Regions from separate parts of the Dorea sp. BIOML-A1 genome, predicted to be linked through region 1. Evidence: riboswitches for the same ligand, from Rfam matches in the RefSeq annotation. Region 1 holds a riboswitch; the other holds the start of a gene.
What was found. A riboswitch is a leader RNA that binds a small molecule or an ion and turns the genes downstream of it on or off. The one in region 1 is predicted to bind cobalamin.

Region 1 (7,551 bases):
CATCATGGGGAGAATTCTGTGATGCGGAAAAGAGAAAGACATATAAAGAAAGAGGCTTTGATCTGGATGAGATCGCGAGATCTTATGTAGACATGATCAATCTTGCACTCGAAGCAAAACCAGAAGATATGACGGTCACAATGCATATCTGCAGGGGGAATTTCAGATCTACATGGTTCTCATCAGGCGGGTACGAACCGATTGCAGAGATATTATTCGGTCATTGTAACGTAGACGGATTCTTCCTCGAATATGATTCCGAAAGATCGGGAGACTTCTCGCCGCTTCGCTATATTAAGGATCAGAAGGTGGTATTGGGACTGATCACTTCTAAGTTTCCGGAACTGGAAGACAAAGAGGATGTAAAGAAAAGAATTGAAGAGGCAGAAAAGTATGTGGCGAAAGATCAGCTTTGCTTAAGTCCACAGTGTGGATTTTCATCTACAGAAGAGGGTAATATCATGACAGAAGCAGAGCAGTGGAGAAAGGTTTCATTTGTAAAAGAAGTTGCGGAAGAAGTCTGGGATGTTTAATATAAAATTGAATATATAAAAAAGATATGGAAGATATATCAAATATACGTTTCACATTTTTGATATTCTTCCGTATAATAGTCTGCTGAGGGGGATGGATCGGAAAACGTAAGAACGTATGAGAATCATCCTCCGTTTTTATTCTAAGGAGATGAAAACATGGGAGTAATGAAAAGTTTATTTTCCGGGAAGCAGATGTCGGAGGCATTCATCTGTAGTGCATTTCTAGCCTTGTCGGGTGGATTTCAGGATGCGTATACCTATAATACGAGGAATGAAGTATTCTCGAATGCACAGACAGGTAATGTGGTGCTGATGAGCCAGAATTTCATGACGGGAAAATGGGAGGCTGGACTGAAATATTTATTTCCGCTTTTTGCATTTGCTTTAGGTGTTCTGATTGCGGAGCAGATCCAGAATAAGTACAAATATGCCAGGCGCCTGCACTGGAGACAGGGAATACTGGGAGCAGAGATCCTCATTTTGTTTGTTGTAGGATTTATTCCGCAGCGGGGAAATATGATCGCGACTGTTCTGGTATCCTTTGCCTGTGCGATGCAGGTGCAGAGTTTCCGGAAGGTAAATGGATTTTCATATGCAAGTACTATGTGTATCGGAAACTTACGGAGTGGAACGGCGGCATTATCCTTCTATCTGAGAGAGAAAAAGCCGGAACAATTGCGGCAGGCAATGTATTATTTTGGAATTATAGTTCTTTTTGCGGTAGGAGCCGGAATCGGAGGCAATCTTTCAGCCAATTATGGAATCCATATGATCTGGGTATCCTGCGGACTTTTGATCGTCAGCTTCCTGCTGATGTTCCTGGATATAGAATCCCGGAGAAACGAAAGATAAAAAAGGGACAAAAAAGAGACATTGATCCGTCATCAGATACGGATCAGTGTCTCGATTAGTTTTTGCGCTGCAATGCTCTGTGGTCTGGAAGCATTCTGTACAAGACAGATTTGTCTCGCAGGAAGGGATTCTTTCAGATGGATCTGAAGAATTTCTCCACGCTTGAGCGGTTCTTCTGCAAGCTTCTCCGGATAGAAGCCGATACCAAGATTGTGCTGGATTAAAGCCAGGCACTGGTCGGTGGATGTAACTTCAAGATCCGGACGGAACGGAAGCCCGTGAGAAGAAAAGTATTGAATATGAAGATCTCTGGTGCTGGTGTTATTTTCCAGCGAGACGAAAGGGTAGTCCGTAAGTTCTTCCAGTGAGCAGATGCGGGAAGCCGGTTCTTTGTATTTCGGGCCGGCAATCAGAATTTCCCGGAAAGAACCCAGGGAGATTTTCTGAAACTGTTTTTGAACAGAAAGTGGAGTTGTTACAATTGCAAAATCCACCAGTCCGCTTTCCAGGGAAGCAATCGCCTGCGGAGTGGAATGGTTGGATATCTTAAGCCTTACATGTGGATAATGATTGTGAAATGCTTCTAATTTGGACAGAAGCATAATACGAAGTGCATTTTCACTGACTCCGATGGAGATGAGTCCGCTTGTAAGACTCTGGTCACGCTTGAGCTCGGCTTCTCCGAGTTCAAGCTGTTCGAAAGCAATCGCAACGTGGTTAAAAAGCTTCTGGCCTTCAGGCGTCAGTGAGACTCCGCGGTTCGAACGGACAAAAAGGTGACATCCAAGTTCTGTCTCAAGATTATTCATACAACGGGTAATGTTCGGCTGGTTATTGTGTAATACCTCTGCCGCTTTTGTAAAACTGTGATGTTGTGCAACATGGTAAAAAATACGGTAATAATCGTATGTACTCATAATATCCTCCAAAATAATATATAAAATTGATATATATATATAGTTAGTTATCTTTAATACGGATGCTGCCAGATAAGTATAATATATTCTAGGTGAAAAGACAATGTTAAGAAATAAAAAAATATATTACATAGTAGAAAAAAACGTAGTATACTGATTTATATTTTTCTTATAAACAGATGTGTTTGTAATGAAAATGATGGATACACCTGAGAGGAGAGACTTAATTATGATAAAAATGAATGTAAAATTTGAAACACCGGAACAGCTTGTAAAATTTTCAAGAATGTGTCAGAAAGTAGAGGCTGATACCTTGATTGAAGATACAGCACATAAACTTATCATTGATGGAAAATCAGTTATGGGAATGATGACAGTTACGCTGAATCAGAAGATGATTTTTGTAGTAGATGGTTCTGATGCGGAAGAGGTAGTTCATACATTTGAAAAATTCCGCACCGAAGAGGCAGTACAGAAGCAGAATCTGGGTTAACAATTGCATTTTACAGGTACTTATGGTATCGTAGTCAAGATGAGAAAAATAGAATGAAAACTGCAGGTGCCGGCTGGATAAGATTGATAGAGCCGGTGAAAAGGGAAACAGGTGCAAGTCCTGTGCGAACTCGTCACTGTGAGCAGGGAATATCAGAAAAGAAAAAAGTCACTGGATAACGGGAAGACAAGATTCTGATGTATGGATCTGTGAGTCAGGAGACCTGCCTGTAGTGTACATGGAAGTAAATCCGGACCACGAGTAATTGGTTGTACAAAAATGGAAGAAAATAATAATGAATTAACAAGGCCATTTTGTACCCTTTTACGGATGATTTCGTGGAAGGGTATTTTGATTGACAGAAAAGTAGTAGGGAGAGAGTATAAGATGAAACATAATTCCAAGCAATTTTTGGCCTTATTTATGGCTGTGTCTATGGCAGTTGCACCGGTATCGGGAGTGTATGCGGAAGATCAGAATGCAGCCGTAGGAGATACATTGAGTGAGAATAAACAGGATAGTGATGAAGCTGGACAGACAGAGCCGGAAGCCACTGCCGGACAGACAGAGTCGGAAGCCGCTGCCGGACAGACTGAGACAGAAGCCGCTGCCGGACAGACAGAAAGCAGTGTGACGACAGATACAAGTCAGGAAGTCACAAAAGAAGCCGGGAAAAATCAGGTAGCTGTCGAAAAGGTACAGAATACGCAGGAAGACGGAACCGCCCCACAGACGGAACCAATCGGCGAAGACGAAATATTTGAGAACATTACTGATATCAGCGGTATGGCAGGTGCTTTGAAAGACGGAGAATATGGTGTTGATGCGGATCATTTTTCGGCAAAACTGACTTCGGGTGGTTCAAGCAAGGTGAAGATTGAGTGTCAAAAAGTAATCGTAAAGAATGGAAAAGCAACAGCCTGGATAAATTTTAGCAGTTCTAAGTATGATAAAGTATGGGTGAAAGTGAATGGAACCCAGAACATATATCATGCAAAACCGAGAGAAGGCGAGGCCGGAGTTACATTTGAGATTCCTGTTAATTTAAATAGTTCAATGACTTTTATGGCACATACCAGTTCCATGAGTGGAAAAAATATTGCATATACGATCAATATTGCAATCCCGGAAGATACGGTCCCGTCGACACCATCCATACCGGATCAGACCGTTATTACGGAATTAAGTTTCAAAGAGGGATCTGAACTCAGCATGAAAGAGGGAGAAGTTCAGGAACTGACACCTCAGTTCACACCGGCATTATCAGCATCTGAGACAGCACCGGATATGACATGGACTTCTTCTGATCCAAAGATTGTAACCGTTGCAAAATCCGGAACACAGGCTGAGCTGACCGCAGTGAAAGCAGGGACTGCTGAGGTGACTGTGTCTATTAATAATGCGGAAGGAACAGAGCTTAAAGCCACATGCAAGGTAACGGTAACAGCATCGGAAACAGAAAATAAAACCCTGACAGATGGAAATTATCAGGTAGATGTGGATACTGGAAATAAGATGTTCAAAGTTACGAATTGTATCCTGACATCTGAAAAAGGTAAGATGTATGCTGTAATCACATTAAGCGGAACCGGATATGATTATCTTTATATGGGATCAGCAGCCGATGCGGCAGAAGCTGCAGCAAAAGACTACATTTCATATGTGGCTGATGAGGCAGGAAAATATACATACAAAGTTCCGGTAGAAAGTCTGGATAAAGGAATTGCAGTTGCGGCACATTCCATTAAAAAAGATAAATGGTATGACCGTACACTTATATTTTCATCTGCCTCTGCAAAACGTATCATAGCAGACGGAACCTATCAGGTGAATGCTGAAGCCGGCGGAAAGATGTTCCGTGTTACGGATTGTGTTATGACTGTAAAGAATGGACAGATGACGGCGGCAGTTACATTAAGCGGTCAGGGTTATAACAGAATCTATCTGGGCGATGTAAATAACGCATCGGATGATGAAAAGAACTGGATCCTTCCGGATTCGCTTCTTGCAGAGCAGTATACATTTCAGATTCCGGTAGAGAAACTGGATGAGGTAATGACAATTGCCGTTCATACGACAAAGAGTAATAAGTGGGACACCAGAACACTGACATTTCATTCAGAAGGCATGACTAAGATTGCGGACAGCAATAATGGAAATGCTTCGAATGGTAATAACGGAAGCAACGGCTCATTGAAACCGGGCGGAAATAATAACAATCCGGGAAATGGTTCCAACGGAAATAACCAGGGAAATGCAGAAAACAATAATGGAAACAGTGGAACTACAGGAAATAATACGACAAACAATGGAAAACCGGATCAGGAATCAAAATACGAGTCTGATCTGAATAAGTCAACAGCCAGAGTCAACAGTACCACAGGATTAAAAGACGGTGTATACACACCGGACAGCTTCTCATGGTCAGGCGGAACCGGAAAGGTAAGCATCACTTGCAGCAAGGTAACGGTTACAGGCGGTCAGGCATATGCAACGATCACATTCAGCAGTCCGCATTACCAGTATGTAAAAGCGAATGGAAATGTATATTATCCGAGTGCGAAAACAGGAAGTTCTACATCCTTTGTAATTCCGGTAGAACTGAATAAGAATAACTCGGTTGTGGGTATGACAACGGCGATGTCTACGGCACATGAGATTAAATATACGATTTTTGTATACATTGCCGAAGCAGCAAAAGCCAATGCATCAGCGAGAGCCAACGGAAAAGAAGTAACGGTAATCGGTGCAAACGGAAGTGACAGCAGCAAGACGGCAACAGCAAACAAAAAAATGGACGAGGTAGCACCGGAGATCATCGGCCTGGAGTATCAGTCTGAAACAAAAGCCGAGTATGCGAAATATTTCAAGATATATCATTATGATCAGGGAATCACATTGTTGGAGATCGATATGAATAAAAAGACCGGAAGAAAAGCAGCCGGTAAGAAATGGAAAGAAGCATCAGAAATAAGCGGACTGAATCCGGCAGAGCAGGAGCAGGCAGCACTGTACCTGAACAAAGTGATCAAATATCTGATCGTTCCGGAAAATGCAGAGATTCCGGCGGGGCTGGATAAGGAAGTCATTGTGGTAAGACAGCCGGCAGATCATGTTTATGCAGGATCGAATAAGACGATTTCCCTGATGGAAGAACTGGGACAGCTTGATAAAGTGACAACAGTCGGTGTGAAGAAAAATAAATGCAAGAATGAAACTATCAAAGAAAAGATGGCTGAGAAAGAAGTCATTTATGCGGGAACGTCCGGCAAATTAAATTATAAGAAACTTGTAAAAAACAAATGTAATCTTGCACTCCTTTCATCCAGCGTGCTGCCGGAAAAAAGAAGCAGCAAAAAAGCGGCAAAGAAAAAAATGACAGCTTATCGAAAGATGACAGAGAAGATGACGCTTCTTCAGATTCCGGTGATCGTTGACCGTGCAAAAGATGAAAAAGGAAAAGATGCACAGAAAGAATGGGAAAAGGTCTACCAGGTGATTTTGGGATGTGACGGCCAAAGTGCAGAATAGAGATTGCGTAAGATAGCAGAGTGTGGACAATGCTCTTGTGATCAGAAAAAGTGGAGAAAAGGATGAAAAAGAGAACATATCGACTGTTGTGTGTACTTGCAGGTACAGTGCTTCTGGTAACAGGAGCACTGACCGGGTGCAGCACCTCAGGCAAATCGGGTGTATCGAAAGGTGACGGAATACAGCAGACGGAAGAAGCAGGGGCGACAGAAAAACATGCTCCGAAGATAGACGGTCTTGAGTATGAGAAAACAATGAAGCTGAAATATGCTACGGGTTTTGATGTCTATTATTATAAAGAAGGATATAAATTACTGGACGTACACGAAGACAGGCAGTATCTGATCGTGCCGGAAGGTAAGAAGAAACCGGCAGATCTGGATAAAGAAATTGTGGTATTAAAACAGCCATTGGAGCACATTTATCTCGCAGCAACATCGGCAATGGCATTGTTTGATGCGATGGATGGGCTGGACAGTATCCGGATGTCGGGAGCACAGGCTTCGGACTGGTATATTGATCATGCGAAGAAAGCAATGGAAGACGGCAAGATCCTGTTTGCAGGAAAATATAGCGAACCGGATTATGAAATGCTGATAGATGAGGACTGTGATCTTGCAATTGAATCCACGATGATCCTGCATACACCAAAGGTTCAGGAGATGATCGAAGATCTGGATATTCCGGTGTTTATTGACCGTTCCAGTTATGAAAGTCATCCGCTTGGAAGGACGGAGTGGATCAAAGCATATGCAGCAATGCTGAACAAAGAAGATGCAGCAGATACATTTTTTGATACACAGACAGAAGTGATCGGCAGTCTGAAAGATTTTAAGAATACAGGAAAAACAGTTGCTTATTTCTTTGTGAATACAGATGGAACAGTGGTCGTAAGAAGCAGTAGTGATTATATTCCGAAGATGATCGATATTGCCGGAGGAAAATACATTTTTCAGGATCTTAAGAACACAAAAAGCAAGAGTGCTTCTGTGGAACTGTCGATGGAAGAGTTTTATGCAAAAGCAAAGAATGCAGATTATCTGATCTATAATGCATCGATCGACAGTCCGATCAATAGCATTGCAGATCTGACAGCGAAGAGTGAATTGTTCGCAGATTTTAAGGCAGTGAAGAACGGAAATGTGTGGTGCACCGGAAAATCACTGTATCAGGCAACGGACATTGTGGGAAATCTGATTACGGATATCAATCTGATGCTGAC
Region 2 (7,551 bases), on a different contig from region 1:
GTACGGATCCCTTCTGATACCGCAACTACGATGGATGTCTTTTCCTGTAATAACTGCCTGATCTTTTCCCCGAATAACTGAAGATCAAACGGCAGCTCCGGCAGATAAATAAGATCCGGACCTTCACAATCCTCTCCCTGTGACAGTGCTGTGGAACCTGTCAGCCATCCTGCATTTCTTCCCATGATCTCTACAATAGATACTACGCCCTTTTCATATTCCAGGCAGAAGCTGTCACGGATAATCTCTTTCATCGATGTTCCGATATATTTTGCCGCACTTCCGTATCCCGGTGTATGATCTGTCAACGCAAGATCATTATCAATTGTCTTCGGACATCCTATAAACCGGATGGAATGTCCAAACACAATTGCATAATCCGATAACTTTTTAATCGTGTCCATAGAATCATTTCCGCCGATATAAATAAATGCTTCAATATCCAGTTTATCCAAAATTTCAAAAATCTTATCATAAACTTCCCGGTTCTCATGTATCTCCGGAAGTTTATACCGGCAGGAACCTAAGAATGCAGCCGGTGTTCTCTTTAATAACTCTGCATCCAGCTCTGTCTTGATGTGATCTGACAGATCAATATATTTTTCCTTTAATAATCCCTGAATTCCATGAAGCATTCCGTACACTTTATTCGCTCCACGGTCTTTTGCTGTCCGGTATACACCGGCAAGACTCGCATTAATCGCTGCAGTTGGTCCCCCAGATTGTCCTACTATTACATTTCCTTTCATTCGCTTGTTTCCTTCCTGTTTTTATTACATTTTGCTGTTGATTTAATATTAGTATATTTTAACATAAAAGTCTAGTAAATATTATATTTTTTATGCATTTTCACCATTACAAATGAATAAAAAAATCTCTTATCCTTCACATATACACTTTGTATAATAATATGAAAGACAAGAGATTTTATGATCAATTGATATTTATTCAGCTTTTACAGGATTGGAAACACTTACTTTATGATTATACCACTTTCCTTTTGTTCCGATCAGTGCCAGATCAAATTCTTTGTCCAGTGCCGGCACCGGAACATCAAAACCGTATACTTCTTTCGGCTTACCCTCTATATCTGTTACGACATTACCATTTTCATCTGTTATAGTATCTGTCGTCGGCTGCAAAAGTTTTGCTCCCTTTTTCTTGGCATCTTTTATTGTACCAGGAAACAGATTTACAATATTTTTTGATACAAGACTGATATGAATCGTCATCTTTCCGTCTTTTACCGTCAATGTCCCCTTATCATCATATGCATCATTTACATGAAACATGGAACTGTCCGTTTTAAACTCTGCTGTATAGGTTCCATCTTCAATCGGAGCTTTTGTCTCTTCCTTTTCTGCTGCTTTCTCTTTTTTCGCATCAGACTTCTGCTGTTCTGTCTTTTTGCTCTCTGACCTAGATGTCTTACTGTCATCTTTACTGCCACATCCTGTAAATACAGACACGGTCATCACTACCGCTAATGCAAGCGTCATCAGTCTTTTTCTTAACATTGTTCTCTCCCTTTAATATTTTTTTACTGTGCATCCATGGCTGCTTTTGTATGAGCTGCATATAACTGCTGGATTGCATCGATTTCTCCAAGACCTGCGATCTGTGTCTTCACACTGTCAAAGTTCTTAGATGCCTCGAACTGGCTCAGCCATGAATCATCATCATCTCCGGCCATGTCATTGTTCGCATGATCACCTGCCACAACCATCAGTGGACGAAGAATGACATTCTTATATCCAGCATCTTTTACTTTTGCGATAACAGATTCACACGAAGTTTCCTCCGGTTCTCCTTCTACTGTTCCGATAAATACATTCTTATATCCCAACTTTTCCATCTGTGTCTGCATCTGGGAATAGCTGATCTTTGCTTCATCTGATGTTCCGTGTCCCATGAATACAAATGCTGTACTGTCTGCTGCGGCTGCATCAAGGCTGTCATATTCTGCTGTCTTAACAGCTTCTGCTGTAATTGCTTCTGCTACTGCTGCTTTATCTGCATTGATCACTGTCGCATCCGATCCGACTTCTCCGAGAAGCGGTTCTGCGATCTTGACAGATTCAAATTTATCTTTGTAACTCTCCACTGCTTCTGTTAACTCTTTATATTCTGCACCATGCATTAAGTGTGTTGGCTGTATAATCAGTTGCTTGACACCGTTTTTTACGGCACGCTCTAAAGCCTGATCCACATTATCAATCTTCTCGCCATCTCTTGCCTGTACATGGTTGATGATGATCTGAGCTGTAAATGCTCTTCTTACAGACCAGTCCGGATTTGCTGCCTGGAGTGCTTTCTCTACTCCACCGATATCGGCTGCACGGCTCGCATTAAAAGAAGTACCGAAACTTACTACCAGAAGTTCCTTTTCTCCAATATCATCTCCATTTAACGGGTCATCCTGGGAAGCATCTCCTGTATCTCTTCCGAAGTAATCCGGATCTGCATTGTCTCCTTCTACCAGTTCTTTCTGCGCATCTGTCAATTTATCCCACGCTTCTTTTGCTGCTTTACACTGTTCATCCGTCTTGTCTGTTCTTTCCTGAACGTAGATCGCATCAATCTTTTTTGCAACTGCATCTGCTGCTTTCTGATCTTCCTTTTTTGAAGAAGTCTCTGTCTTCTTGTTACTGCTGCTGTCTGAGCTGTCTGATTTTGCTCCACATCCGCCAAATGCCGCTACACACATAGCTGCTGATAATAATACTACTACCAGTTTCTTTTTCATTTCTTTCTACCTCCTGTTTTTTGATTGTCAATACATGAGATACAAGATCTCTGCCACCGGCGGTTCCTTCCGGACACATAATATCAAAAAAAGCCTCCGCCAGGAAACGAAGACAACGAAAATAAAACTGTATTACATAATATCTACATATCACATACAGTTCTGTGACTTATTTCGTACTGCCAATTCCTCGTGGCCTGAACTTTTACGTTCCTGTACTGCGAAAGGCAGGTCTCCCGGCTTATTGCTCTGGTGCTTCAGCTCCCTTCCCGGTCATCCCAGTGGGTATGCAGCTTCCGCTCGCAAAATACGGTGACGAGTTCGTACAGGATTCTCACCTGTTTCCCTTTTCACCAGTCAGATCATTCTTTCTATAAAATAATTCCCATAAATTATCCTTGATATCCTGACTGACACCTCACACAATCATGATTTAATTTACCTTGTAACCTTACCACAGTTGCCCAATCTATGTCAATACTGCCCGGTCTGCCGTGTACGAAACCATGTATAAAAAATATGACTCACCGGACATGTAACAGCAAAAAACCCTCGTCTGACTTTATATCAAACAAGGGTTTCTCCTACGTGCGCGAGAAGATTCGAACTCCCGACCTTCTGGTCCGTAGCCAGACGCTCTATCCAGCTGAGCTACGCGCACATATTCATTTTATTGTTTCCGAAGTTTTTGTACCTCAGCAACGAAATTAAGTATAGCGCAATGTATTCCATCTGTCAACAACTTTTTCAAACTTTTTTATTATTTTTTACCCGGAAGATTTCTTTCTTCTTTTGTTAAGGCAAAAAAACCCAACTATGATATAATCAATACATGTTTGTAAATATATTAGGAAACGAGGATTTCTTTATGACAATGACAAAAAAAGTTGCTGTAATCAATGATCTGTCCGGTCTTGGACGATGCTCCCTGACTGCCGCCATCTCTGTATTATCTGCGATGGGCATCCAGACATGTCCACTCCCGACAGCCATCTTAAGTTCTCAAACAGAATATCCAAGCTACTACTGCTATGATTTTACCGATAAGATGGATTATTTCCGTCAGGAATGGAAGAAACTCGGCACTTGCTTTTCTGGGATCTACACCGGTTACATTGCCAGTGTACCTCAGATTGAAGAGATTTTTCATTTTCTGGATACGTTCCAGACACCAGATACTTTTCTTCTGGTTGATCCTGTAATGGGTGATGACGGCATGACCTATGATATGTATACTTCCGAATTCCTGTCTGCCATGAAGGAACTGACCGCACGTGCAGATGTTATCACTCCAAATATTACAGAGTTCTGTCTGCTGACAGATATGGATTACAATACCCTGCAGAACTCCTCTTTGTCCCTGCATCAGCTCATTTCATGCCTCAAAGATGCAAGCCATACATTAACAGCAGAACGTGCGAAAAAGATCCTTATCACAGGAATTCGCTTTACTACAGATGATGGAATCCCTAAGATTGGGAATCTCCTGTTAGACGGCTCTTCGCATTTTCTGTCGGCATTTCCCTGCTGCGATGGAAGCTATTCCGGTACCGGCGATCTCTTTGCCTCCTGTATCACAGGTGGACTTGCCCGCGGAACTTCCCTTACAGAAATGATGCAGACTGCCGGATCTTTTCTCGAAAAAGCATTAGCTGATTCCGTAAAAGAACAGGTCCCTGTAAACGAAGGAGTTAACTTTGAAAAATATTTATATCTCTTACATTAAGAAAAATCACCATATATCCCGATAAAATTTCTCTACTGAAATTTTTCCTTTTGATATATGGTGATTTTCTTTCTATAATGATTCGTATCTTAAATTCATATTTCGTTACATAATTTCTGACAATCTAATCTGTGCTTCCACAGCTTCTGCCAGTAATTTATGATTTTCCGGATAATATCTTGTCGAAAATACATACTCTCCATCATTCACAAATACTTCTACCGATGATCTATCAGCCAGAATCTTCAGATCCTTCACTTCATCCACTTCCACATAACGCATGCTTCGTCCTGCAGATACAGAAGTCTTGTCCTGACTTATAAAATGCATCCGGAATCTTCCGTCTTCATAATCCAGGATCAGTTCATTCGACAGGATGACTTTAAAATGGTTTTCTGCAATATTCAAAATCTCCAGTTCATACACCGAATAACCGTCACTGGACAGCATACCTTTTACATCACTTACCAAATGTTTCTTCTCATCCAGTTCGCGAATCGGGCGCTGACAGATCTTTCCATTTTTCTCGAAGATTTCTCTCGGAAATGTAAAGCAGTGCTGCCATCCCGTCTGAATCGTCGGATTTGTATACTCTTCACAGTCCGGCATTCCCATCCAGCTGATGTGAATTCTTCGTCCGTCTTCTGTCTCAAAGCTCTGCGGTGCATAATAATCAAATCCATAATCCCATAAGTGATATTCTGACAGCTTATATTCTCCAAGAATATCTCCTTCTATCTCAAAATATCCGGACTGATATACATTGCAGTCATCCCAGATACCGCCTTCCAGCCCCTGGACCGATGTAGAAAGAAGCTTCTTCGTACCAATCTCAAAGTAATCCGGACACTCCCACATATAACCGAATGGATTTTCCGATTCTACCCGGTTTCTGAATTTCCAGTTTATCTTGTCTTCTGATTCGAATACCAGCACCTGTCCAACGTCTTCATTGGTTCTTGCTCCCTGTACCATATAATAGATATCATTTTCTTTCCATACCTTGGGGTCTCTCACATGACAGGTCAGATCGTCCGGATAATCGGAATTGCGCATCAGTTCTTTTTTCTTTCCAAATGTCTTTCCATCTTCTGTCATAACCAGAACCGTATTGCCCTCACGTCCGGTTCGAATGTAATCATATTCCCCGTCTTCTAATTTGACATTTCCGGTATAATACAGATACATTTTCCCATCTTCGATAAATGCGGATCCGGAATATACCCCGTGACAGTCAAACGGCTGATCCGGATAAAGTGCGGTACCCTGGTATTCCCAGTCAATCATGTTCGTGCTGGTGTAATGTCCCCACATCTTCACGCCGCCTTCCGCATCAAATGGTGAATACTGAAAAAATGCGTGATAGATACCCTGGAACTGGCAGAGTCCATTTGGATCATTCATTCAGCCAGCCGACCGGCGGCATCAGGTGTAGTTTTTCACGAAATTTTCTATCTGATACGGATAACTCTTCTCTGGTTTTCTGGCTTTGTTCTGCTGTCTCTACTAATTTCGCAAGATCTCTTGTTAATGCGTTCATAAATCAATCTTCTCCATCTATAAGCATTATTTTGTAAGTGTCATAACTTTACTTGTTGTTTTAACTTCAGCAGGTTCTGCCTTTGTTACATTTCCAAATTCATCTGTATTTGTCAGAATCATCATGGTTGTCGTCTGATATCCTGCATTCTTGATTTCCTCAAGATTTGCTTCTACTAGAATATCCCCTGCATGTACTTTGTCGCCATCAGAAACTTTCTTCGTAAATCCTTTTCCATCCATCTTCACGGTATCGATACCGATATGGATCAGGAGCTCACCTCCGGACTCTGTTGTGATACATACAGCATGACCTGTTTCGAAGATATTGGAAACTTCTCCGTCACATGGAGCTACAATCTTGCCATCTGCAGTCTCTACCGCAACGGTTGTTCCCAGCATTTCGGATGCAAATGTCTCATCCGCAACCTCAGATAATGAAATCTGTGTTCCATTTACCGGACTTGTCAATGTCTCTTCTGCTTTATTGTTGTCTGCTATTTCGATATTTTCTACTGTCTCTGTTGTTCCAGTTGTCTCTGTCACATCTGCCGTTACTGCCTTTGGTTCTGCATCCTTATAGATTACAAATGAGATTGCGAATGCAACACCAACTGCGATCACCATCTCGATCAGATACTGAAGTGGCTGATTCAGGCAGAGCAGGATACCGAAGATACCTGTCACACCGGTTCCCTTAGCTCCGAGATGTACCAGGGATGCATACAAAGCTCCACATCCTCCACCGATACATCCGGCGATGAACGGCTTGAAGAATCTTAAGTTTACACCGAAGATCGCCGGCTCTGTAATTCCCATAAATGCACTGAGTGATGACGGAAGTGCCAGAGATTTGATCTTCTTATCTTTGGATTTGATACCTACTGCTAATGCTGCTGCTCCCTGTGCTACGTTTGCTGCACTTGCAAGCGGAAGCCAGTATGTAACACCGTATTTTGCAATCTGTCCGATATCAATTGCTGTATACATCTGGTGGATACCGGTTACTACGGTTGGTGCGTACAGACTTCCCATGATCAGACTTCCGATTCCAAGAGGAAGTGTTAACATCCACTGGATTGCTCCGAGGATTGCATTTTCAGCCCATACAAAGATTGGCCCTACGATTGATAATGTAAGGTAACCTGTTACGAATACGCTGATCAGAGGAGTCACGAATAAGTCGAGCACTTCCGGAACAATCTTATGTAACTTCTTCTCAATCACTGCCAGGATCCATACGGCGATGATAACCGGAATGACATGTCCCTGATATCCGACCATGTCAATCTTGAACAGTCCGAAGAATACGCTCTGTGTCTGCTGTACACCTTCGGTTGCTACCGTATAAGCGTTCTGCAGTGACGGATGGATCATGATCATACCGATAACTGCGCCAAGATACTGGTTAGCACCAAACGCTTTCGCTGCTGAGAATGCAATCAGGATCTGCAGAAATGTATATGCAATGTTTCTTATTGTCTGCAATGACAAGACGCAGTCTCGTTGCACAATGTGCTGCAGATGCAATGTTCTTACT

Region 2: linked by a shared signal. The riboswitch ahead of GT508_RS00515 (sirohydrochlorin cobaltochelatase) and the one ahead of GT508_RS04765 (Ig-like domain-containing protein) in region 1 are both predicted to bind cobalamin.

What each region holds. Positions count from the first base shown of each region.
Region 1 is NZ_WWSA01000007.1:64,821-72,371, forward strand. It holds gene GT508_RS04745 (5-methyltetrahydropteroyltriglutamate--homocysteine S-methyltransferase) at 1-533, shown strand, start outside; gene GT508_RS04750 (YoaK family protein) at 693-1,388, shown strand; gene GT508_RS04755 (LysR family transcriptional regulator) at 1,421-2,305, opposite strand; gene GT508_RS04760 (HPr family phosphocarrier protein) at 2,535-2,798, shown strand; cobalamin riboswitch at 2,846-3,043, shown strand; gene GT508_RS04765 (Ig-like domain-containing protein) at 3,186-6,329, shown strand; gene GT508_RS04770 (ABC transporter substrate-binding protein) at 6,392-7,551, shown strand, end outside.
Region 2 is NZ_WWSA01000001.1:104,090-111,640, forward strand. It holds gene GT508_RS00505 (6-phosphofructokinase) at 1-749, opposite strand, end outside; gene GT508_RS00510 (hypothetical protein) at 945-1,517, opposite strand; gene GT508_RS00515 (sirohydrochlorin cobaltochelatase) at 1,541-2,746, opposite strand; cobalamin riboswitch at 2,956-3,128, opposite strand; tRNA gene GT508_RS00520 (tRNA-Arg) at 3,334-3,407, opposite strand; gene GT508_RS00525 (pyridoxamine kinase) at 3,621-4,472, shown strand; gene GT508_RS00530 (glycoside hydrolase family 32 protein) at 4,578-5,876, opposite strand; gene GT508_RS14535 (hypothetical protein) at 5,869-6,012, opposite strand; partial or broken gene GT508_RS00535 (glucose PTS transporter subunit IIA) at 6,039-7,551, opposite strand, start outside.